DNA from 3 places in the Priestia sp. LL-8 genome. Region 1 is predicted to be linked to each of the others. Evidence: riboswitches for the same ligand, from Rfam matches in the RefSeq annotation. Region 1 holds a riboswitch; each other region holds the start of a gene.

Region 1 (7,501 bases):
GATCCAGCAGCTCTTTTGCTCGGATATCATTTTGCACATATAAGTTGAATGAAATGGATTGATCAATATGGCGCTGGCGCTTGGCGTTTTGCTTAATGCTCCAGTGCTGATCAATTAAATAAACGGACTTATAATACCAGTTTGTTGCTGGTGATAAATCTGGTGCCGTCACCGGGATTTTATAGTTTTTCTTTTCCTCTGAATAAAACTTACGGAAAATCGGATCAATACTCGCAGTAGAACCCGCGATAATAGATGTTGATGAATTAGGTGCTACAGCCATTAAGTATCCATTTCTTATCCCATTGTTTTGAACTTCGTTACGCAGTTCACTCCACGCTTCGCTTGTGTATTTACGTGTTTCAAAATAAGCGCCTGACTCAAAATCTGAGCCTTTAAATAATGGATATGCGCCTTTTTCTTTAGCTAAGTTCATGCTTGCCTGTACGGTTAAGTAAGCAATTTGCTCATACAATTCATCGCAATATGCTACCGCTTCATCTGTTTCCCATGCTATTTTCTTTAAGGCAAGCAAGTGGTTCCAACCAAATGTCCCAAGCCCTACTGCGCGGTATTTTTGGTTTGTTAGTTTTGCTTGAAGTACCGGCAAATCATTTAACTCAATAACGTTATCAAGCATGCGTACTTGAATTGGAATTAAACGTTCAAGCACATCTTCAGTTACGGCTCTCGCTAAGTTAATAGAAGAAAGATTACATACAACAAAATCGCCCGGATTCTTTGTAATAATAATTTTTCCGTCTTCCGTAATTTCCTCCGTTACGACCGTTGTGCTTTGATTTTGCGTAATTTCTGTACATAAGTTGCTGCAGTAGATCATGCCCTCGTGGCGGTTTTGATTAGCTCTGTTAACCGTATCACGATAGAACATATAAGGCGTTCCAGTTTCAAGCTGCGAAAGCATAATGCGCTTGAAAATTTCAATAGCAGGTACTGTTTCTCTTGAAAGCTGTTCATTATTTACACACTCAGCGTAACGAGTGCGGAACGAACCGCTGCCTTCTTCTTCATCATAAAAATCTTCTAACGAGTAGCCCATCAGCGTACGAACTTCGTGAGGATCGAATAAGTGCCAGTCTTCACGTGCTTCTACTTTTTCCATAAACAAATCTGGCAAACATACGCCAGTGAATAAATCATGCGTGCGCTGACGTTCGTCACCATTGTTCAAACGCGCGTCTAAGAATGAAAAGATGTCTTTATGCCATACGTCTAAATATACGGCAATAGCTCCTTGTCGTTGACCTAGCTGATCGACACTTACAGCCGTATTATTTAGCTGTTTCATCCATGGAATTGTTCCTGATGATACGCCTTTAAAACCTTTTATATCACTTCCTCGGCTTCTAATATGACCGAGGTAGACACCAATTCCGCCTCCATTTTTACTAAGCGTGGCCAAATCTGTATTGCTATCATAAATACCGCGTAAGCTGTCATCAATCGTATCAATAAAGCAGCTAGATAGCTGTCCATAGCTCTTTCCTGCGTTTGAAAGTGTTGGTGTGGCAACCGTCATATATAGACTAGAAAGCGCCCAGTACGCTTCTTTTACTAATGCTGTTCGATTTTCTTTCTTTTCTTGAGACATCAGCGTCATAGCAATGATAAGAAAACGTTCTTGCGGTAATTCGTATACGCGCTTATCATGTGATGTCGCTAAATAGCGATCTGCTAATGTCAGCAATCCAATGTATGTAAATAAACGATCGCGTTCAGGAATAATGACTGAGGCAATTTCATTAATTTCTTCTTCTGTATATGTTTTTAATAGCTGTTTATTATAAATGCCAATTTTTGTTAGTTCTTGAATAAGCTGATAAAACGAACCGTACTTCTCTTTTTTATCGTAACCTCGGTTGTCCGCTGCTTTTCGATATAGTTCGTTTAAGTAGACGTCTGCCGCTACGTACGTCCAATCTGGTTCTTCCATTGAAATACGCTCTAAGGCTGCTAAAATTAGGACGTTTGCAACCTTTTCGTCCGTCATATTTTCCTTTACTGTAACAGTTTGAATAACCTTTTCCTCATACAAAGAAAAATCAAGCTGCGTAAATTCTTTTTTTAAACGTTCAATATATGCAGTTAATTCATGTAGAATTGTAGGCTTTAATGTATTCACCATAAAGATGGCTCCTCTCTTCACTTCAAAATAAAAAAATCGCTCACCGTACCTCGGTGAGCGAATAGAACGAAGATAGAAGAAGACACTAAGTCTTTTCTCAATCCTCGCTCTACCCTCTCACCTCCCGAAGAAGATAAAACGACATAAAAAAGGCAGGTCTCCTGACTTATGCTTCTTTTTACTTTAAGGCCTTCCCATGATGTTTAATCACAGTGGATCTCCTTATTTCATCAGCATTCACAGTTGCGGGGACAGCTTTGGATTTTCACCAAATTCCCTTTTAAGTCTTTTTATCAGACACCTTTTTCACTGGAAAACACAAAATATAGTATTTTATTATCAATTTCAAAACAACATATTGTGTTATGTTATAAACACATTATATAGGACAACTCAGAAAACTATCAACCTATTTTCAAAAATAATTTTGTTTTTTACGATAAAATCCTTCGACTTTTTTCATCAAACTATTCCATCATAACATGTTTTGACACGCTTGATGGAACAATGTGCTCTTTTTAAAAAATTTGTCTTATTTTTCTACTAAACATTGACAACCTCAATAAAAAAACCGTTTTTCATAAAAAACGGTTTTTACTTATTTGTATTCTTTTTCAAATGCTGTGATTGTTTTGATAAACTTTTTATCAATATCGTATCCTATCCCCGGTTTTTCCTTCACCTTTATTACTCCGGCTTCTACCTCTACTTCGGGCTTAATAATATCTTTTTCCCAATAGCGAGACGACGCAGAAATGTCACCTGGTATCGTGAAAGAAGGCAGTGTGGCAAGGGCAATGTTATGAGCTCGTGAAATCCCGGCTTCTAACATTCCTCCAACCCAAAGCCTTACACCGTGCTGGGCGCATAAATCATGAATTTGCTTTGCTACGGACAGTCCGCCAACTCGACCGATTTTCACATTGATAATCTTGCAGCTTTTTTGTTCGATTGCATGACGTGCATCTTCATAGCTCACAATACTTTCATCTAAGCAAATCGGCGTCTTCATTTGCTTTTGTAACAATCGATGATCAAGGATATCATCAGAACTTAACGGCTGTTCAATCATCATTAAATTCAATTCATCTAGTTTCTTCAATGAATCACTATCGCTTAACGTATAGGCTGAATTGGCATCAGCCATAAGAGGAATGCTTGGAAATTCATCTCGAATTTGTTTCAGTAGCTCATAGTCGGCACCCGGCTTAATTTTCACTTTAAAGCGCTTATAACCATCTTTCATGTACGTCTTTATTTGTTCTTTCATGATGGAAATATCATTTAAGCCAACTACCACGCCAGCTTCTACAGCAGGCCTTACTCCGCCAATTACTTCAGCTAACGGCTTATTTTGCCGCTTTGCATACAAATCCCATACAGCACAGTCCAAAGCTGCTTTAGCCATGTTGTTCCGCTTTAGAGGTTTGAATAACTTTTGAACATCCTCTGGTTTTTGAAGCTGCTGATGAAGAAGCGAAGGAATTAAAAAATCCTCTAACATATGAAAACATGTCTGAATCGTTTCTTCCGTATACCAAGGAGATGAAAAAGCAACGACTTCTCCCCACCCTGTAAATCCTTTTTCATCTTCTACTTCAAGCAAAATCAATTCTCGATCCTGCACTGTACCATAGCTTGTTGAAAAAGGAGAAAGAAGCTTCATGTCAATTTTATAAAGATGTACTTTTTTTATAATCATCGATTAGCTTCCTTTCTGTATGAACGATGATAGCTTCCGGCGTATGATTTTATTAGAAGCCGTTCGCGGCAGCTCCTCTACTCGAACGAAATACTTTGGAAGTTTGTACTTTGCTAAAAATTGTTGAATGTGTAAAGATAATTCTTCATCTGAAACGTTCTCGTTTACAACAATACATGCAGCTGGCACTTGTCCCCATTTTTCATCAGCTACTCCCGTTACACCGGCCTCTTTAACAGCGGGATGCTTCAACAAAACATTTTCAATTTCAGCTGGATATACATTTTCCCCACCTGAAATAATAAGGTCCGAACGTCTGTCTAATACATATAGAAATCCTTCTTCATCCACTTTCCCAACATCTCCTGTATAGAACCAACCTTGTTGAATTGCTTTTTTAGTAGCCTCAGGTTTATTTAAATATCCTTTTGTAACATTTGGACCTTTAACGATGATCTCTCCTGCTTCCCGTGTTTCATTTCCATTCTCATCTACAATTTTCATCTCACACGGAAATAATGGTTTACCTGCTGAGCCAAGTTTTCGCAAACTGTCTTCAGGTGAAAGCGTAACGAACTGTGAAGATGTTTCTGTCATTCCATACGTTTGATAAACAGGAATTTCTTTATTCACACAAGCCTCTAAAATAGTAAGCGGTGCGGGTCCCCCTCCTAAAAGCATACAGCGAAATGTATTTGGATATTTACGTTCAGCTAATTCATCCAGCATATTCGACAGCATGGAAGTGACAACCGAAATAATTGTTACTCCTTTGTTTTCAATTGCTTCATTCACCGCTCTTGCTTCAAATCGTTCTTCTAAAATGATTTTCATTCCGTAAAAGACGCTTCGCATTAAAATGGATAAGCCGCTAATATGAAATAAAGGAACCGCTATAAGCCAGCAGTCTTTTTCATTTAATCCTAAATTAAGCGCTGAACCAACGGAACTCCACCAATGATTTCCATATGTCTGCAGCACTCCTTTTGGATTACCTGTTGTTCCAGACGTATACATAATGGTGAACGTCTCCTCGAGATTCCACGTTTTCTGAAAATACGTTTCTGTTTCTGGAGAACTTTTTAAAGAAGATGAAAGAAGCTGAGTAATGGAACTTTGGAACTCTCTCGTCAAAAATGCTTCATCCGTAACAAGCAACGACACGTTTGCATCTGTTAGCTGATAATTGATTTCGTCATTTGTCAAACGCGTATTGACGAGCAGTACCCGAGCGCCAATATAAGAAACCGCATGTAAAATCTCAATAAACTCCACGCTATTTTTCATGCATAAAGCAATGGTATCACCTTGCTTTACACCGTTAAACGAAAGCTGCTGCGCTACTTTTTGAACACGTTTATGAAGCTCTTGAAAAGTAAGCGACGTTTGCGGTGTTTCTACCGCCACTCGATTTGGCGTCAAATATGCTCTTTGCATAAGCCCATTAGGAATCGTTTGGCCACTCATAAATTTCTCTCCTTTTTATACTAATTAACTAAATCAAATTGAAAAAACAGCCTGATGATAATCACCAAGCTGTTTCAGCTGTTTAAGGGAAACGTGGGAACTGTTGGAAGTCTGGATTGCGTTTTTCCTTAAATGCATCGCGACCTTCTTTTGCCTCGTCCGTTGTGTAATAAAGAAGCGTTGCGTCACCCGCAAATTGCTGGATACCAGCTAAGCCGTCCGTATCAGCGTTAAATGCTGCTTTTAAGAAACGAAGAGCCGTTGGACTTTTTTCTAACATCTCTTCACACCATTGAATTGTTTCAGCTTCAAGCTGCTCTAGTGGAACGACCGTGTTTACTAATCCCATGTCTAGTGCTTCTTGAGCATTGTACTGACGGCATAAGAACCAGATCTCACGCGCTTTCTTATGACCTACGATGCGAGCTAAGTAACCAGAGCCATATCCTGCATCGAAGCTTCCAACTTTAGGTCCTGTTTGTCCAAAGACTGCGTTATCCGCTGCAATTGTTAAGTCACATACAACGTGAAGAACGTGGCCTCCACCAATTGCATAGCCTGATACCATCGCAACAACCGGCTTTGGAATTACGCGAATTAAACGCTGTAAATCCAGAACGTTTAGACGTGGAATTTCATCTTCTCCTACATAGCCGCCGTGGCCGCGAACTTTTTGGTCTCCGCCTGAGCAAAATGCTTTATCTCCAGCACCTGCTAATACAATTACTCCAATGCTTGCATCGTCACGAGCATAAGCAAATGCATCGATCAATTCCATTACTGTTTTTGGACGGAATGCATTGTGCACTTCCGGACGGTTAATCGTAATTTTAGCGATTCCGTTATATGTTTCGTATAAAATGTCTTCATACTGACGTGCTGATGTCCATTCAACTGTCATCTTTATTTCCTCCTAATTATGTAGTAGCTAAGAACTCACTTACTATTCTACCAAAAATCTCGGGTTGTTCCACGTGAATTGCATGGCCTGTCCCTAAAATAATTTTAGAAGTAGCATTTGGTATTAATGTTTGCATTTCTTTGGAAATTAAACAAAACTTTTGATCTACTTCTCCTGTAATAAGCAAAACCGGCATCAACAGATCGTCCAGCTTCTCCCAAAGGGACGGCTGGACTCCTGTTCCCATTCCTTTCAAACTGTTGGAAAGGCCGATTTCTGTATGCGAAAGTCTTTCTTTACGCACCGCTTCTTGAACATGGCTAGGCAATTGCTTTTGAGAACTAAAAAGAGGGATGTCCTCCCAAAAGTTCACAAATTCTTCAATTCCATTTTTCATAATGCGGCTCGCCAGCTGCTCATCTTTTTCTTTTCTTAGCTTTTGTTCTTCTCGCGTTTTTAAACCAGGCGATGCGCTTTCTAATACCAACTTTTTCACAAGGTGTGGATATCGCTGAGCAAATGAAAGAGCAAGCCTTCCTCCCATCGAATATCCAATTACATTCACCTGTGATAGAGATAGCTGTTGAAGCAGCTCATGCAGTGCTTCAACAACTGCTTCCATCGAATATGGTTTGATTTCTTTCCGAGCTGCTGATTGGCCATGACCAATAATATCAACTGCAATCACCTGATAGTCTTTAACAAATTTCTTCATAAAGGTACGCCAGGTTTGAGAAGAACCGGTAAAGCCGTGAAGAAGCAGCAGCGGCTCTCCTTTTCCCTCGATGTGCACATAGTAAGATACACCATTTAATTGATACATCATTGCCTATTCCTCACCGTTTGACAAATTTATTTCCTCGGAAACAAGTTTCCACAAACTGCGATGAGTCTCTACATTTTCTGTACGAGTTGTACGAATCTCTACAACATGTAACCCGCCTTTTGTGAAAGCATGGTTCATTGCATGTCGAAATTCTTCCCAGCTGCTTGCTGAAGAAAATGTGCCATCATACAGACGAGTGGCATGCTCAAAATTTAATCCAGTTGGCGTACCGAATAAAAATTCAAAGTGCTTTTCTTGTTTTGACTGCGGTAAAAATGAAAAAATTCCTCCGCCGTCATTGTTAACTAGCACAACGGTTAAATTTAAATTATGCATCTTAGCTGCCAGCAGACCATTTAAATCGTGATAAAACGATAGGTCACCAATAAATAAAACGGTGTGATCGTAAGCCGTGCTTACGCCTAGAGCAGACGAAACCACACCATCAATTCCATTTGC
Region 2 (7,501 bases), 2.1 Mb from region 1:
TACAACTACCAATATTCCAATAAACGTTAATTTAATAGGTGTTAAAACTTTTCCTACTAAATCGACAATTTTCGCAGGATTTAGCGAAAAAAAGCACGTAATAGTAAAGAAAATTACCGTGAAAATGATAAGGGGAAGGTGACCTGAATTTTCTGATAAAAAAGGCTTAACGCCAATTTCAAACGAAACACTTCCCGTTCTTGGCATTGCAAAAAGCGGTCCAATTGCCAAGTATAAAATTGTAGTAAAGATAATACCGAAAGCTGGGTGTACACGACTAGCTAAAGACTGCAGATCCTCTTTTCCGGAAAAACCAAATGCGAGAACACCTAGAAGAGGTAGACCTACACCCGTTACTAAAAATCCAGCATTTGCTGACCAAATATTGCTTCCAGCAGACTGACCTAACATTGCAGGGAAAATTAAATTACCTGCGCCGAAGAATAGGGCAAAAAGCATGAAGCCAATAACCACTATAAATGAAAAAGGAACTTTGTTTGACACATTAAAACCTCCAAAATTATAAATGCTTTTTATTATCGTGTTGAATAATTAAAATTTTCAGAATTTTATATTCGAATAATAAAAATAAACATGTATCGTATTATACTAACCTAAAATGCATATTTCAATATAAAATTTTATTTTTTTAATTAATTCGCTGAAATAGCAAAAATAGAAAAATACTTAGCAAAAAAATCTCAATATACAACAATTATTTGATATGATAAAACAGAACCGTGGCTTTTAAAAATTCGCATGTGCGGCCTTACATCCTTTTAGTAAAGAACTGTTTACATAAGGTGCTGTAAGGATGTATATTTATACACGGTTCGCGGAACCGCATATGCTCGATGGATGAAAGTCAACTGTGCGAAAGGAGCAAGAAAGTGAAAAGGTTAGGTCTAGCAACTCAGATTCTAATTGGACTGATTTTAGGCGTAGCTGTAGGTGCTATCTTTTACGGAAGCGATACAGCCATTTCTATTTTACAGCCGGTTGGAGACATATTTATTCATTTAATTAAGATGATTGTCGTACCGATCGTGATTTCAGCATTAATCGTAGCGGTCGCAGGAGTAGGCGATATCAAAAAATTAGGTAAGCTTGGCGGAAAAACAATTCTTTATTTTGAAATTGTTACAACCATTGCGATTGTAGTGGGGATTATTGCCGCGAACTTATTCCATCCTGGTGCAGGGGTTGATATGGGACATATTGAAAAAAGCGATATTTCTCAATATGAGGCAACGGCAAAAACGTCTGAAAGTACAGGGATTGCTCAGGAGCTTCTTCATATTGTTCCGACAAACGTCTTTCAGTCGGTAGCAGAAGGCGATCTTTTACCAATCATTTTATTTTCCGTACTGTTTGGTGTAGGCGTAGCTTCGATTGGAGAGAGAGGAAAACCTGTTTTAGCCTTTTTTGAAGGCGTCTTGGATGCAATGTTTTGGGTAACTAATTTGGTGATGAAATTTGCTCCAGTAGGTGTATTTGCACTTATTGGTGTTAATATTATAAAGTTTGGTGTCGGATCACTTATTCCATTAGGAAAATTAGTGTTCGCCGTTTACTTCACCATGATTTTCTTTGTGCTTGTGGTTCTTGGAATTATCGCTAAAATGGCTGGAACAAGCATGTTTACGCTGATAAAAGTGTTAAAAGACGAGCTGCTTCTTGCTTTTACAACGGCAAGTTCAGAAGCCGTTTTACCATCTCTTATCAAAAAGATGGAAGACTTCGGTTGTTCTAAATCGGTTACATCGTTTGTTATTCCAACAGGCTACACGTTTAACTTAGATGGTTCAACCATTTATCAGGCGCTGGCATCGCTGTTTATTGCTCAAATGTACGGCATTGACCTTTCCATTATGGATCAAATTCAGCTCCTTCTTGTGCTAATGTTAACCTCAAAAGGAATGGCTGGTGTACCAGGGGCATCGTTTGTAGTTGTACTTGCTACGCTTGAATCTATGGGCTTCCCTCTTGAAGGCATGGCATTTATTGCAGGAATTGACCGCATTCTTGATATGATGCGTACCACAGTTAACGTAGTAGGAAATGCTCTAGCTGCAATTGTAATGTCCAAGTCTGAAGGCGAGTTTGATAAGCAAAAATCATTAAATTATACAAATGAATTAAAGAAATCAAACATAGCTTAAAACAAAAAAGCCGGGCAGCTGCCCGGCTTTTTTGTTTGGAGCTGCGTGTTATCTTTTTTGAAACATATGGTAAAATAAAAGAAATGAGAGACAAAGGAAGTGTCATAATGACGGAAACTGTTCAGTTAATTAAAAAGCTTGTTTCGATTCCCAGTCCTTCTGGAAATACAGAAAAGGTGATTTCATTTGTCGAAGACTATGTAAAAGAGCTAAATATTCAAACGTATCGCAATCGAAAAGGAGGCTTAGTCGCTACTATTCCCGGTAAAGATACAGATCATCACCGCATGCTGACGGCTCATGTCGATACATTAGGTGCTATGGTAAAAGAAATCAAACCTAGTGGACGTCTGAAAATCGACCTGATTGGAGGGTTTCGCTACAATTCTATTGAAGGAGAATATTGTGAAATTGAAACTTCATCAGGAGAAGTATTTACAGGAACCATCCTTATGCATCAAACATCTGTTCATGTGTATAAAGATGCAGGGAAAGCTGAGCGAAATCAAGAAAATATAGAAATTCGATTGGATGAAAAAGTACATAGCGCAGAAGATATTCGCAGCCTTGGAATTGAAGTCGGCGACTTTGTTTCGTTTGATCCTCGTGTAGAAATAACCAAAAGCGGTTTTATTAAATCTCGTCATCTCGATGATAAAGCAAGCGTAGCTTTATTGCTTCAGCTCATGAAAACAATTCAAGAAGAACAGATCGAACTGCCATACACTACGCATTTTCTCATTTCAAATAATGAAGAAATTGGATACGGAGGGAATTCAAACATTACGCCTCAAACGGTAGAATACTTAGCGGTTGATATGGGTGCTATGGGAGATGGACAATCTACTGATGAATACACCGTGTCTATTTGTGTAAAAGATTCAAGCGGACCGTATCATTACGGTTTGAGAAAGCATTTGGTGGAGCTAGCTAAGCAGCATGATATTCAGTATAAATTAGATATTTATCCGTTTTACGGATCAGATGCTTCTGCTGCTATTCGTGCGGGGCATGACATCGTACACGGCTTAATTGGTCCAGGAATTGATTCTTCTCATGCGTTTGAGAGAACGCATCAAGATTCATTGAACCATACGTATAAGCTTCTTCACCACTATGTGCAGTCAAACATGGTTCTGCTTTAAGAAAGGAATATTTAATTAGTGTATTTTTTATGCAGAACAAAGAGCGGGACGGGACTGTGATGTCTGTACTTTCCTTTCCTAAAAAAGAAGCCGACTGTCCGGCTTCTTTTTTTAATAAATACTATATATTTTTTTACTGGTGAAGCAACAGTTGGTAAAAAAGCACCTTTTTTAAAGAGGTATAATACTACTTCAACCTTTTGTACATTTTGTTCATTTACAGAAGTTAAAATGTTTTTAAATTTTTAAAAGTTTCTTGTGACAAGTTTTGTAGAATGGGTTTTCAAAAGGAAATGCTTTCGTCATAATGTGGATATAGCGATCACTACAATAATCGGAGGCGAATCTTTTCATGTGGGTACTGACGGTGTATGCTGGAAAAGAAATGAAAATGTTTGAATTTGAAACTGAAACGCAGGCGAGAGAAGCTTTTGCAAAAACAAATGGCTGTAAAGTTCTTTCAGAAGTCGTGTATTATAATGATCCTCATTTAACATTAGTAGCTATATAATGAAAAACAAGAGCTGACTTTATGCTCTTGTTTTTTTATAGCTTCTTGTATCTTACGAAAAGAATAGAGTTGAAATAAAAAAAAATGTACGCTATGATATGGTAGTTACTTCTATTATTCTGATAGTTTAAAAGGTTCATATATATCAAACAGCAACAGTAAAGATGCCAAGAAGGCTTAATAGGGAAACTGGTGTAAGACCAGTACTGCCCCCGCAACTGTAAGTGTGGACGAACGAGTATAACCACTGTGAAAAAATCACGGGAAGGTTCTCAAGTAGAATGATACACAAGTCAGGAGACCTGTCTTTATTGTGAAGTTTCTATTTCTCCGGGGAGCGGGAAGGGAAACGTTGGCTTAAAGTGGCATTCGTGTACACTCTTATTCTGACGTTTTACCCGCTCGCATATTAGCGAAGCGGGTTTTTCTCATATCCTAAAACTACATATCGTGCAAAAAAGGTGCGCAATGACCACATTGCGTTAAATGGGAAGTCTGGTGTGAAGCCAGCGCGGTACCCGCCACTGTGAAGAGGAGCTGATTGCATATGCCACTGTATTCGGGAAGGCGCAATCAAGTAATGAATCGAAGTCAGGAAACCAGCCTTTTTCTAATGCGAAGCTTACCCTACGGGATATAGGTGGAAGTGCAAAAACTTAGTTTGAATTTTCTGCGCCTCTATCATTGATAGAGGCGTTTTTTTAGTAAAGGAGAGAATGAGTGTGACGACTTGGAACTTGAATGCAACAAAGCATCACGTATTGATTTGTAATGGAAGCAGCTGTATGAGAAAAGGTGGAGAAGAAGCCACGCAGGCTATTCGAAATAAAGTGACCGAACTGAATCTAGATGAAGCGGTTCATACAACCCGCACGCGCTGTAACGGAAGATGCAAAGATGCTCCTGTAGCTATCGTGTACCCTTCAGGAGATTGGTACAAGCAGGTCACTGAAAACGTAGCTCATCGAATTGTTGAAGAGCATTTAGCAGGGGGCTGCAGTATAAAGGAATCGCTTATTTATGAATATGATCAAAATGGTTTCGTTTCTCCAGAAAACAGTGACTCCATAGAAGGAATTGACAAAGTAAAAAGTAACGCATAAAGGAGGAGCTAGCATGAAAGGTAAACTACTAGTTATTGGATTCGGTCCAGGAAGCTTTGAGCATATCACACAGCGAGCAAGAGAAGCCATTCAAGAAAGTGATATGATCATTGGTTATAAAACCTATGTGGAATTAATTCAAGGACTGTTAACGAATCAACAAATTATTAGTACAGGAATGACCGAAGAAGTAAGCCGTGCACAAGAAGCTGTAAAGCAAGCTGAAGCGGGGAAAACAGTGGCGGTCATTTCAAGCGGAGATGCAGGAGTATACGGAATGGCCGGCCTTGTGTATGAAGTGTTGATCGAAAAAGGATGGAAAAAAGAAACGGGCGTAGAGCTGGAAGTAATTCCTGGCATTTCGGCTATTAATTCATGCGCATCTCTCCTTGGGGCGCCCGTGATGCATGATGCCTGTACGATTAGTTTGAGTGATCATCTTACACCTTGGGAGTTAATTGAAAAAAGAATTGAAGCAGCTGCACAAGCAGATTTTGTAGTAGCCTTTTATAATCCGAAAAGCGGAAGAAGAACAAGACAAATTGTGGAAGCGCAGAGGATTCTATTAAAGTACCGTTCTCCTGATACGCCTGTTGGCCTTGTGAAAAGCGCTTATCGTGACCGTGAAGAAGTCGTAATGACGAACTTAAAAGATATGTTAAACCATGAAATAGGTATGCTGACTACCGTTGTTGTTGGGAATTCATCTACGTTCTTTTATGACGATTTGATGATTACACCGCGAGGGTATCAGCGGAAATATACCCTCAATCAAACGGAACAGCCGCTAAGACCGCATCAGCGACTTCGAAAAGAAGCAGAACCATGGGCTCTTGATCAAGAGGAGACTGTACAGCAAACGGCTTCAGCTATTGAAGCTGTTCAGAATAAAAAAGAAGAAAAAACAGCTTCACGAGCTCTTGCAGAAGAAGCGCTTCAAGCAATTTTAGGTGAAACTACTTCTCCGGTCGTACATCAGCCAATAGAGTCTATTTTTGAAGTGGCGGTTAGTCCAGGGCTTGCGAATAAGAAGTTTACGCCCGTTCAAATGACAACACTAGCAGAAGTTGTTGGTGAAAAAGGTACGATGGAGTATACGCCTGATCATCAAATTAAATTGCAAATTCCAACGGCTCATCCAGATGTGATCATTGAAAAACTTCAAGCAGCTTCCTTTTTATTATCTCCGGTCGGAGACGTGTTTACAATTAAAGCGTGTGATTTTTGTGATGGAGAAAAAAGCGACGCCATCCCACATACGGAAGAATTACAAAAGCGCCTCGGCGGAATGGACATGCCAAAAGAGCTGAAGCTTGGTATTAATGGATGCGGTATGGCCTGTTACGGTGCTGTTCAAGAAGATATCGGCATTGTCTATAGAAAAGGTGCGTTTGACTTATTTTTAGGAGCTAAAACGGTTGGGCGCAACGCGCATTCAGGTCAAATTGTGGCGGAAGGCATAGCGCCTGATGACATTGTTGAAATAGTTGATAACATTGTCCGTGAATATAAAGAAAAAGGTCATCCTAATGAGCGGTTTCACAAATTCTTTAAGCGTGTGAAGAACGTTTATGGATTCGATTATCAGGATATAACACCAAAAATAAAAGTAGAACCAGCTCCTTGTGGAGATTAAGAAATGGGAGGGCATTATATGAAATCAGTTTTATTTGTAGGTCATGGAAGCAGAGATTCTGAAGGGAACGATCAAATTCGCGAGTTTATCTCTACGATGAAGCATGATTGGGACGCATCTATTTTAGTAGAAACGTGTTTTCTAGAATTTGAACGTCCGAATGTAAGTCAAGGAATTGACACGTGTGTGGCAAAAGGAGCACAAGATGTAGTTGTGATTCCAATTATGCTCTTGCCTGCTGGGCACTCTAAAATACATATTCCGGCGGCTATAGATGAAGCTAAGGAAAAATATCCACACGTAAACTTCGTATACGGACGTCCCATTGGCGTTCATGAAGAAGCTCTTGAAATTTTAAAAACGAGATTACAAGAATCAGGAGAAAATTTAGAAACTCCAGCTGAAGACACGGCTGTTATTGTCTTAGGACGAGGAGGAAGCGATCCTGATGCAAACAGTGATCTATATAAAATTACGCGCCTTCTTTGGGAAAAAACAAACTACAAAATCGTCGAAACTTCTTTTATGGGCGTGACCGCTCCATTGATTGATGAAGGGGTGGAACGATGTTTAAAACTGGGCGCTAAAAAAGTGGTTATTCTCCCGTATTTCTTATTTACAGGAGTATTAATTAAGCGTTTGGAAGAAATGGTGAAGCAGTATAAATTGCAGTATGAAGACATTGAGTTTAAGCTAGCCGGCTATTTCGGCTTTCATCCAAAACTACAGACAATTTTAAAAGAACGTGCTGAAGAAGGATTAGAAGGCGAAGTGAAAATGAACTGCGATACATGTCAATATCGCCTCGGCATTATGGAGCATATTGATCACCATCATCATCACGATCATGATCACGATCACGGGCACCATCACCACGATCACCATCATGGTCATCACCACCATGAAGATAAGGTCGGCGAGTTAAAATGATTTTATTGTTAGCG
Region 3 (7,501 bases), 2.8 Mb from region 1:
TATGAGGTTCAAGGCCCTGAATAATTCTAGGTGCAGAACGAAGTGCCCAGTCTTCACTGTCTACATTCCAGTCCCATAATTTAAAGTGGCTTAGCAACTCTGTACGGTGCGGCTCTTTTAAATAAGGAACGCTGCCGTAAGGAACGCGGATTAACTTACTGTCAACACCGGTTACTTTCTTAACTGTCGCTTGACACTCCTGCATTTCTTTTAATGCAGCGCCGTCTTCACTATACATGACATGAATATCATGAGAGACGCCGTGACAGCCGATGGCATGTCCTTCTTGTGCTACTTTTTTAGCAATTTCAGGGTGAGCGTCAATTTGATACTTTAACATAAAGAAAGTTGCTTTTACGTTATATTGTCGCAAAGCATCTAAAATATGAAGAGTATCGGGCGTTGGACCATCGTCAAACGTAAGGTAAACAGGCTTTGTAAGAGCTTGATTCTGATCGTTGACCGTATTTGCTACATACATATTATGGTGAAGTGTATTAAGCAGCTTCTCAGGCTGTGCTGAAGATGCAGCTTCTTTCAGCGGCAACGCAGTAGATGCTAAGATTTGCTGAGATGCAGCGGATTCACTTCCTTTGGCTTCTGTAATAAAAAACAAAGAAGCGACGATCACTAACACTAGAGACAAGAATGCATAAAATCGTTTGTTTGGCTTAAATCGTTGGTTCAATTTGAAAATCCTTTCTACTAAACTACTATTTACTACTATAGTACAAAAAATGGAATATTAATAGTAAAAATCGACATTTTTATGGAAAAAAATTAGATGATATGACCCGGTTTTAATCTTTTTTTGTCAAATGGAAAAGGGGAATGGGACAACGATGAGGATTTGAAAGGTGAGTAGCTAGATTTTTCCTGGGTTTTATAGTATGCTTTTAGCGTGAATGATTGTTAGGAGGAATGTTAATATGTCAATGGCATATGAAGAATATATGCGTCAGTTAGTTAAACCAATGCGTCAAGAATTAACTCAAGCTGGTTATGAAGAATTAACAACAGAAGAAGCCGTAGTTGATTTTATGGAAAATGTTGAAGGAACAACTTTTGTTGTCGTTAATTCAGTTTGTGGGTGTGCTGCTGGTTTAGCACGTCCTGCAGCAACGCAAGCGTATTTACAGTCTGAGCAAAAACCAAATCAAGTGGTAACAGTTTTTGCCGGTCAAGATAAGGAAGCAACAGCTAAAATGCGTGAATATTTCGGAGACATTGAGCCTTCATCACCGTCTATGGCGCTTTTAAAAGGAAAAGAAGTCGTTCATTTTATTCCTCGACACGAAATTGAAGGTCAGCCGTTAGAAGTTATTTTTGAAAACATTTTAAATGGCTTTAAGCAGCACTGTTCATAAAATGTCCTGCTTTTGTCACATCTAGTATATAGATTTTTAAAGAAAAATCGCATATACTTTATAAGAAAAAGGATGTCTATGGGCATCCTTTTTCTTTATGTAAATAGCCAAACAGTGTAGGGGGGAGTTATGAAAGTGATTGTTACGACTGCTGGTCGAACAAATGAACAGATGATTGTAAAAGCCAAGCAGGTAGCCGCTGATTTAAGTATACCTTTTGTAACAAGAGAGAAGAAATCTGTCGCAGATCTTCAAAATCTTGAAGCTGCAGACGTGCTGGTTGTCGGTAAAAATAGAGTAGAATTGCACGTCCAAAATGAAGAAGAACCTATTTTTTTTCATCCAAATTCCGCTATGTTTAGAGTGAAGAGATGGCTGCGCGGAGAACGTGATCCGTTTATTGAAGCTGCTAGTTTGGAAAACGGAATGAGCGTGCTTGACTGTACACTTGGTCTTGCGTCGGATAGTATGATGGCGAGCGCAGCGGTAGGGAAAAGTGGAAAAGTTGTCGGACTAGAAGGCAACCGCTATGTAGCTTATTTAGTCAAACAAGGACTTTTAAATTGGGAAAGTGACGTACAAGAGTTGAATGATGCAATGAAGCGTATAAACGTGGTTCATCAAAATTTTGAATCGTTTTTGGCGTGTTGTGAAGATAATTCTTTTGATGTTGTCTACTTTGACCCTATGTTTCAAGAGCAAATTGATGGATCGAATGGAATTAACGGTATTAAAGCAATAGCACTGTATACCGCGCTGACACCAATGGCTATACAAGAAGCAAAAAGAGTAGCCAAACAAAAGGTCGTGCTCAAAGATCATTGGAAAAGCAGTCGTTTTGAAGAACACGGATTTACCGTGCAAAAACGAAAAACATCAAAATTTCATTACGGGACAATTGATATACAAAAATAAACAAAAAAGTAAAATGGATAACGTTCATTGAAAAGACTTCCAAAACCTTTTAGGAATTAAAAAGTTTTGGAAGTTTTTTTTATGAATTTCATCTAAAGTTCATAAAAGTATGATATATTTTTGAACATAAAAATACTTTTGTGTTTAAGCATCCAGCAAAAAAGGAATATCTTGTATAGGTTTCCGCTCGGTGTGACAACCTCAAACAGAAGAAGGAAGGTGCTAACTAAAAAGTCTTCGAATGCCCGTAGACAGCATAAATGAATAAGCAAATATAGGTAAAAAATTAATAAGTATGTTACAATACCTAGTGAGTTATGATAATGAATTTTACGATATGAAAAGACCATATGGGAAAAGATGAGAAAGGAAAGATACGAATGCCTAGATGGATAAAAAGAATGCTAGTTGTATTTATTACAGTATTTACATTTGGGCTTGTCACTCCACCAGAATATTTATACGTTGATGATGCAAAAGCGGACAAGCAACATAAAGCAGGGTATGTAAGAGAAACAACTCCTGTCACAGCTGTTATAGAAGATATTCATTTGCCATATGAAGAACCAAAATATGAAGACGTTTCATCATTTGTTACGTATGCAATGGAATCAGCTGAAAAACAGTCAGTGGAAAAATTCGGAACAAAAATTGGGCCTGTCATTGAAGATGAATTTCGTCAAGCAGTGTTACCTAAAATTGAAGAAGTGCTGACCGACATTGGCACTGAACGTGAACAGTCAATTCAGAATCTCGAGATAAGCGAGCATCCTGCTGCTGGCTACGGTGAAAAGATTTTCCATGTATATGACCGGGAAACCGGTCAGGACTTAATACGGTTTCATGTACGGCGCGAAAATCCTCCAAAAGATGGATACTGGTTTAATTTTCACTATCATGCGGCTGCAGATAATTTTCAAAAGCATTATGATTTAGGGAAAATTTATTGGAACCGAAACATGCCGCCTAAATGGTTTAGCTGATAATAGACACAACATTCTACGATTTCGAAATGTTAGCTTTTTTTAAGCTAGCATTTTTTTGCGTCTAAAACCGTTATGGTCTAAATAAGCTGAAACATTAGCACAACGATAAAAAAATCGTTTATAATGAAGTCAGACTTCTTACCATAGAATAGTGAGAAGGAACGAATAGATGCCGGAGGTAACACAATGAAACAATTTACGGAAGAAAAACAATTTCGCGAACAAATTAAGAACGAAACACTAAGCGTTGGGATTTTTACGACAACGTGGTGTCCTGATTGCAAACGTTTGGATATGTTCATTGATGAAATCGTTGACGAAAATACAGATAAAGCATGGTTTAAAATTGACAAGGATGAGTTTGAAGAACTTTCTGCTGAAAACAATGTAATGGGTATTCCTTCTCTTCTTGTATATAAAAACGGTAAAAAAATTGCGCACCTGCACAGTGCAAATGCTAAAACGCCTGAAGCGGTCCGTGAATTTTTAGCAACTCTTTAATTCCCTAAGCTGCGAGAGCATTCTCGCAGCTTTTTTTTATGAGAATGGCTATTTCCATTTTTCGATGAGTGGGGTATACTAGGACAAGTGAATAATCGTAAAGCAATAAGGTCTCAATTTAAAGATTGAGTGAAAAGGGAAGTCTGGTGAAAAACCAGCGCGGTCCCGCCACTGTAAGCGCTTTGTGCGTAAGTCAGGAGACCTGCCTTATTGTTAGCTGTGAAACCTTCGAGGAAGGGTGAAGCAGGGTAATGAACATACATATCAAGTATAGTGAACGGATTCTTTTCCTGCTTATCTTGACGTTACCTGCTTTGCTTTCAATTGAAAGTAAAGCTTTTTTATTTTGAAGCTGCCGGCGAGCAGTATACATAGTCAAAGCGGAAAAACGGGATAGCGCTGCTTTTTGCATGATCATTTGCTTTTTCTTTAACGTGGAGGTTTCGTATTCACAATGAACAATATATAGGGGGAGTATTTAAATGAAAAAATGGCTTTCGTATTCCATTATTGCACTGTTAGTCATCGTACTTGCTGCATGCGGTGCAGGCAGCCAAAGCAACAGTGATAAAAAAACGAAGCAAGATACAGCACAAACGTCACAAGCTGCGTTTCCAGTAAAGGTAAAAGACGCACGTGATAAAGAAATTACGTTGAAAAAACAGCCTAAGAAAATTGTTTCATTAATGCCAAGTAATACGGAGATTGTATATGCCCTTGGCCTTGAAAAAGAATTAGTCGGTGTCACAAGCAACGATGACTATCCTAAAAGCGTAAAGAAAAAAGCGCAGGTGGGAGATATGAACGTTAATGCAGAAAAAGTTATCGCTTTAAATCCTGATTTAGTCCTGGCACACGCTTCAAGTATGGGCGTTTCGGATGAAGTATTTAAACAAATTGAAAGTGCGGGTATTCCGGTATTTGTTGTAAAAGATTCAACAACGTTTGATACGGTTTATGATTCTATTACGCAAATCGGTAAATTAACGGGTAAAACAAAAGAAGCTAATCAAACAATTAAAGACATGAAAGAAAAAGTAGCTTCAATTGAGAAAAAAGCAAAAACGATTTCAAAAGAAGATCGTAAAAAAGTATGGATAGAGGTATCAGGAGCTCCTGAGATTTATACAACAGGAAAAGGTACGTTCATGAACGAAATGCTTACTATGATCGGTGCTGATAACGTAGCTGCTAGTGAAAAGGGTTGGGTTAAGTTTTCTGAAGAGCAAGTTGTTAAGTTAAACCCTGACGTTATTATCGCAACGTATGATGCAGACAAAAATGAGATTATGAAGCGTCCCGCTTGGAGCAGCATGACTGCTGTAAAAGAGGGTAACATCGAGAAGGTTGATCAAAACAAAATCAACCGCTTAGGACCTCGTATTGTAGATGGCTTAGAGGACTTAGCAAAAGCAGTATACCCTGAGGTGTACAATAAATAAAAAGAGGGACCATATTCCAGTTCGAATTGAAAAGGGGATTGGTCCCTTTTCACATCTTAAAATTGAAGAACGGCCTGAGCTTTTAATCATGAAAACCGAGACTTCTTATAAAACATACAGCTCAGGCGTTTTAGGAACAGGCATCACGGAAACGGACACCTTTTACAATCGATTTGTTCATAAAGACTATTATTCAGATACGCCTTCTTTAGAGTATGAGCAATATTTGATGAAAGAAAATGTTCGCCATGAGCAAATCGTAGGGTTGATGACAGCCGTTTGGTTAAAAGAAAGAGCAATTTACTGTTATGAAGGCTACGGAGTAAGAGTAGCTTCCGTGATAACGGCTGGCGTAGGAAACGCAGTGGATATTACAGCTGATGAAGCTGTCCCGTTCTATTCCTCTCCCGGTACAATTAATATGTTTTTTTTCGTGGAAGGCACGCTTACGGATGCTGCGTTTTTACAGCTTTTTATTGCGGCTACAGAAGCCAAAACAAAAACGCTGTCACAGCTGGGTGTCATAGATCCAGCTACAAAGACGATTGCTACGGGAACATCTACGGACAGCATCTCAGTTGCAGCGTCTCAGCAAGGACCATTATATGAATATGCAGGCTCTATGACCGCTTTAGGTCAAGCGGTAGCCAAGCTGGTAAAAATAAGCTTAGAGCAGGCACTTAAGGGAAAGAGGTGAAGAAATGAGTATTATGCAAGCGATAATTGCACACCTGACGGCCATGACGATTGCTTTACTCATTGACCGAATCATAGGCGACCCAGAAAATTGGCCGCATCCCGTTCGCTGGTTTGGCAAGTGGATTTATTGGATGGATTCCAGATTAAATAAAGGTGCAGGAAAACGATTCAAAGGATTGCTTCTTGTGATAAGTATGGTGGTGCTCGCAGGAGTTGTTCCTTTCTTACTCCTCGATGCTTTGTACGGAGTTCATTTTATACTAGGTGTTTTAGTAGAGGGCGTAATAATTGCAACTACCATATCCACTCGTTCCTTAAGCGAAGCTGCTTATAAGGTGCAAAAGCCGCTTCAGCTAGGAAATATGGAGAAAGCTAGATATGAAGTAAGCATGATTGTGGGACGAGATACAGATCGTTTGTCAGAAGGAGAAATTGCCAGAGCGACGGTAGAGACCGTGGCTGAAAATACAAGTGATGGTATTACAGCTCCGCTTTTTTATGCATTTATAGGAGGAGGAGCCCTAGCCTTTTTTTACCGAGCTATTAACACATGTGATTCGATGGTTGGGTACAAAAATGACCGCTACTTTCTGTTCGGCTACTTTAGTGCAAAAACCGATGACGTATTAAACTATATTCCAAGTCGGTTAACTGCAGTAGTGATGACGGGTGTTAATGTAGCAAAAAGCCAATATTCTCTTTGGCATGTAACGAGTTTGATTAAGCGCGATGCTAAAAAGCATCCAAGTCCAAATAGCGGATACGGGGAAAGCGCAGTGGCTGCTCTTTTAGGTATTCAACTCGGCGGGCTTAATACATATAAAGGCATAGAATCTAATCGTGCAAAAATGGGTGAACCACTCATTCCCCTGCAAGCCGGTCATATTGAACAAGCTGTTTTCATTATGAAAAGGACGGTCTATGCTACGTGGTTATTATATCTTTTGTTAGGAGGAATTATTAGTGCTATTACCTACACATGGAGCTAATCCTCATGTCTTTTTAAAAGCAATAGGGGCAGAGAATTTGTCGCATCTAAAAGACTTTAGCGTGAACACAAATCCTTTAGGGGCTCCCCTTGTGCTTCACGAAAAGTGGAACGAATTCAAGGATGCAGCGTTTAGTTATCCTGATCCTCAAGTAATAGAGCTAAAAAATAAACTTGCAGCTCACCATCGTGTTTCAGCTGCTCAAGTGCTGCCTACAAATGGCGCTGCTGAAGCGTTTTTCCTTATTGCTTCTTTATTTTCAGAAGAGAAAGCAGGGATTGTACAGCCGACTTTCGTTGAATACGAACAGGCAAGTAAAGCTTATGGATGTGAAGTGACGTACGTTCCTTTGGTTGAAGAAAGTGGCTGGAGCTGGGATATAGAATTGGTTATGAGTATTCTACCGGACATAAAAGTACTGTGGATTTGTCACCCGAATAATCCAACGGGCGTTATGTATAATCATGAGGAGTGGATGAAAGTAGTAAAAGCTGCTGCTCATCATGGTACATACTTAATGATTGATGAGGCATTTATTGATTTTGTCGAACATCAGCCTTCATTTGATTCTCTTATTCTGGATTATGAACATATCATTATTG

The links. A riboswitch is a leader RNA that binds a small molecule or an ion and turns the genes downstream of it on or off. The one in region 1 is predicted to bind cobalamin.
Region 2: linked by a shared signal. The riboswitch ahead of U9R83_RS12950 ((2Fe-2S) ferredoxin domain-containing protein) and the one ahead of U9R83_RS24370 (ribonucleoside-diphosphate reductase subunit alpha) in region 1 are both predicted to bind cobalamin.
Region 3: linked by a shared signal. The riboswitch ahead of U9R83_RS09675 (ABC transporter substrate-binding protein) and the one ahead of U9R83_RS24370 (ribonucleoside-diphosphate reductase subunit alpha) in region 1 are both predicted to bind cobalamin.

What each region holds. Positions count from the first base shown of each region.
Region 1 is NZ_JAZAQH010000001.1:4,670,288-4,677,788, forward strand. It holds gene U9R83_RS24370 (ribonucleoside-diphosphate reductase subunit alpha) at 1-2,146, opposite strand, end outside; cobalamin riboswitch at 2,281-2,466, opposite strand; gene menC (o-succinylbenzoate synthase) at 2,745-3,848, opposite strand; gene U9R83_RS24380 (o-succinylbenzoate--CoA ligase) at 3,852-5,315, opposite strand; gene menB (1,4-dihydroxy-2-naphthoyl-CoA synthase) at 5,398-6,216, opposite strand; gene menH (2-succinyl-6-hydroxy-2,4-cyclohexadiene-1-carboxylate synthase) at 6,233-7,042, opposite strand; gene menD (2-succinyl-5-enolpyruvyl-6-hydroxy-3-cyclohexene-1-carboxylic-acid synthase) at 7,046-7,501, opposite strand, start outside.
Region 2 is NZ_JAZAQH010000001.1:2,543,996-2,551,496, reverse strand. It holds gene brnQ (branched-chain amino acid transport system II carrier protein) at 1-504, opposite strand, end outside; gene U9R83_RS12965 (cation:dicarboxylate symporter family transporter) at 891-2,162, shown strand; gene U9R83_RS12960 (M42 family metallopeptidase) at 2,270-3,307, shown strand; gene U9R83_RS12955 (hypothetical protein) at 3,660-3,818, shown strand; cobalamin riboswitch at 3,964-4,142, shown strand; cobalamin riboswitch at 4,261-4,440, shown strand; gene U9R83_RS12950 ((2Fe-2S) ferredoxin domain-containing protein) at 4,541-4,921, shown strand; gene cobJ (precorrin-3B C(17)-methyltransferase) at 4,935-6,557, shown strand; gene U9R83_RS12940 (sirohydrochlorin chelatase) at 6,576-7,487, shown strand; gene cobK (precorrin-6A reductase) at 7,484-7,501, shown strand, end outside.
Region 3 is NZ_JAZAQH010000001.1:1,911,287-1,918,787, forward strand. It holds gene U9R83_RS09650 (polysaccharide deacetylase family protein) at 1-688, opposite strand, end outside; gene U9R83_RS09655 (BrxA/BrxB family bacilliredoxin) at 930-1,367, shown strand; gene U9R83_RS09660 (class I SAM-dependent methyltransferase) at 1,503-2,282, shown strand; gene U9R83_RS09665 (YpjP family protein) at 2,663-3,265, shown strand; gene U9R83_RS09670 (thioredoxin family protein) at 3,455-3,769, shown strand; cobalamin riboswitch at 3,861-3,993, shown strand; gene U9R83_RS09675 (ABC transporter substrate-binding protein) at 4,252-5,211, shown strand; gene U9R83_RS09680 (adenosylcobinamide amidohydrolase) at 5,300-5,908, shown strand; gene cbiB (adenosylcobinamide-phosphate synthase CbiB) at 5,913-6,899, shown strand; gene cobD (threonine-phosphate decarboxylase CobD) at 6,874-7,501, shown strand, end outside.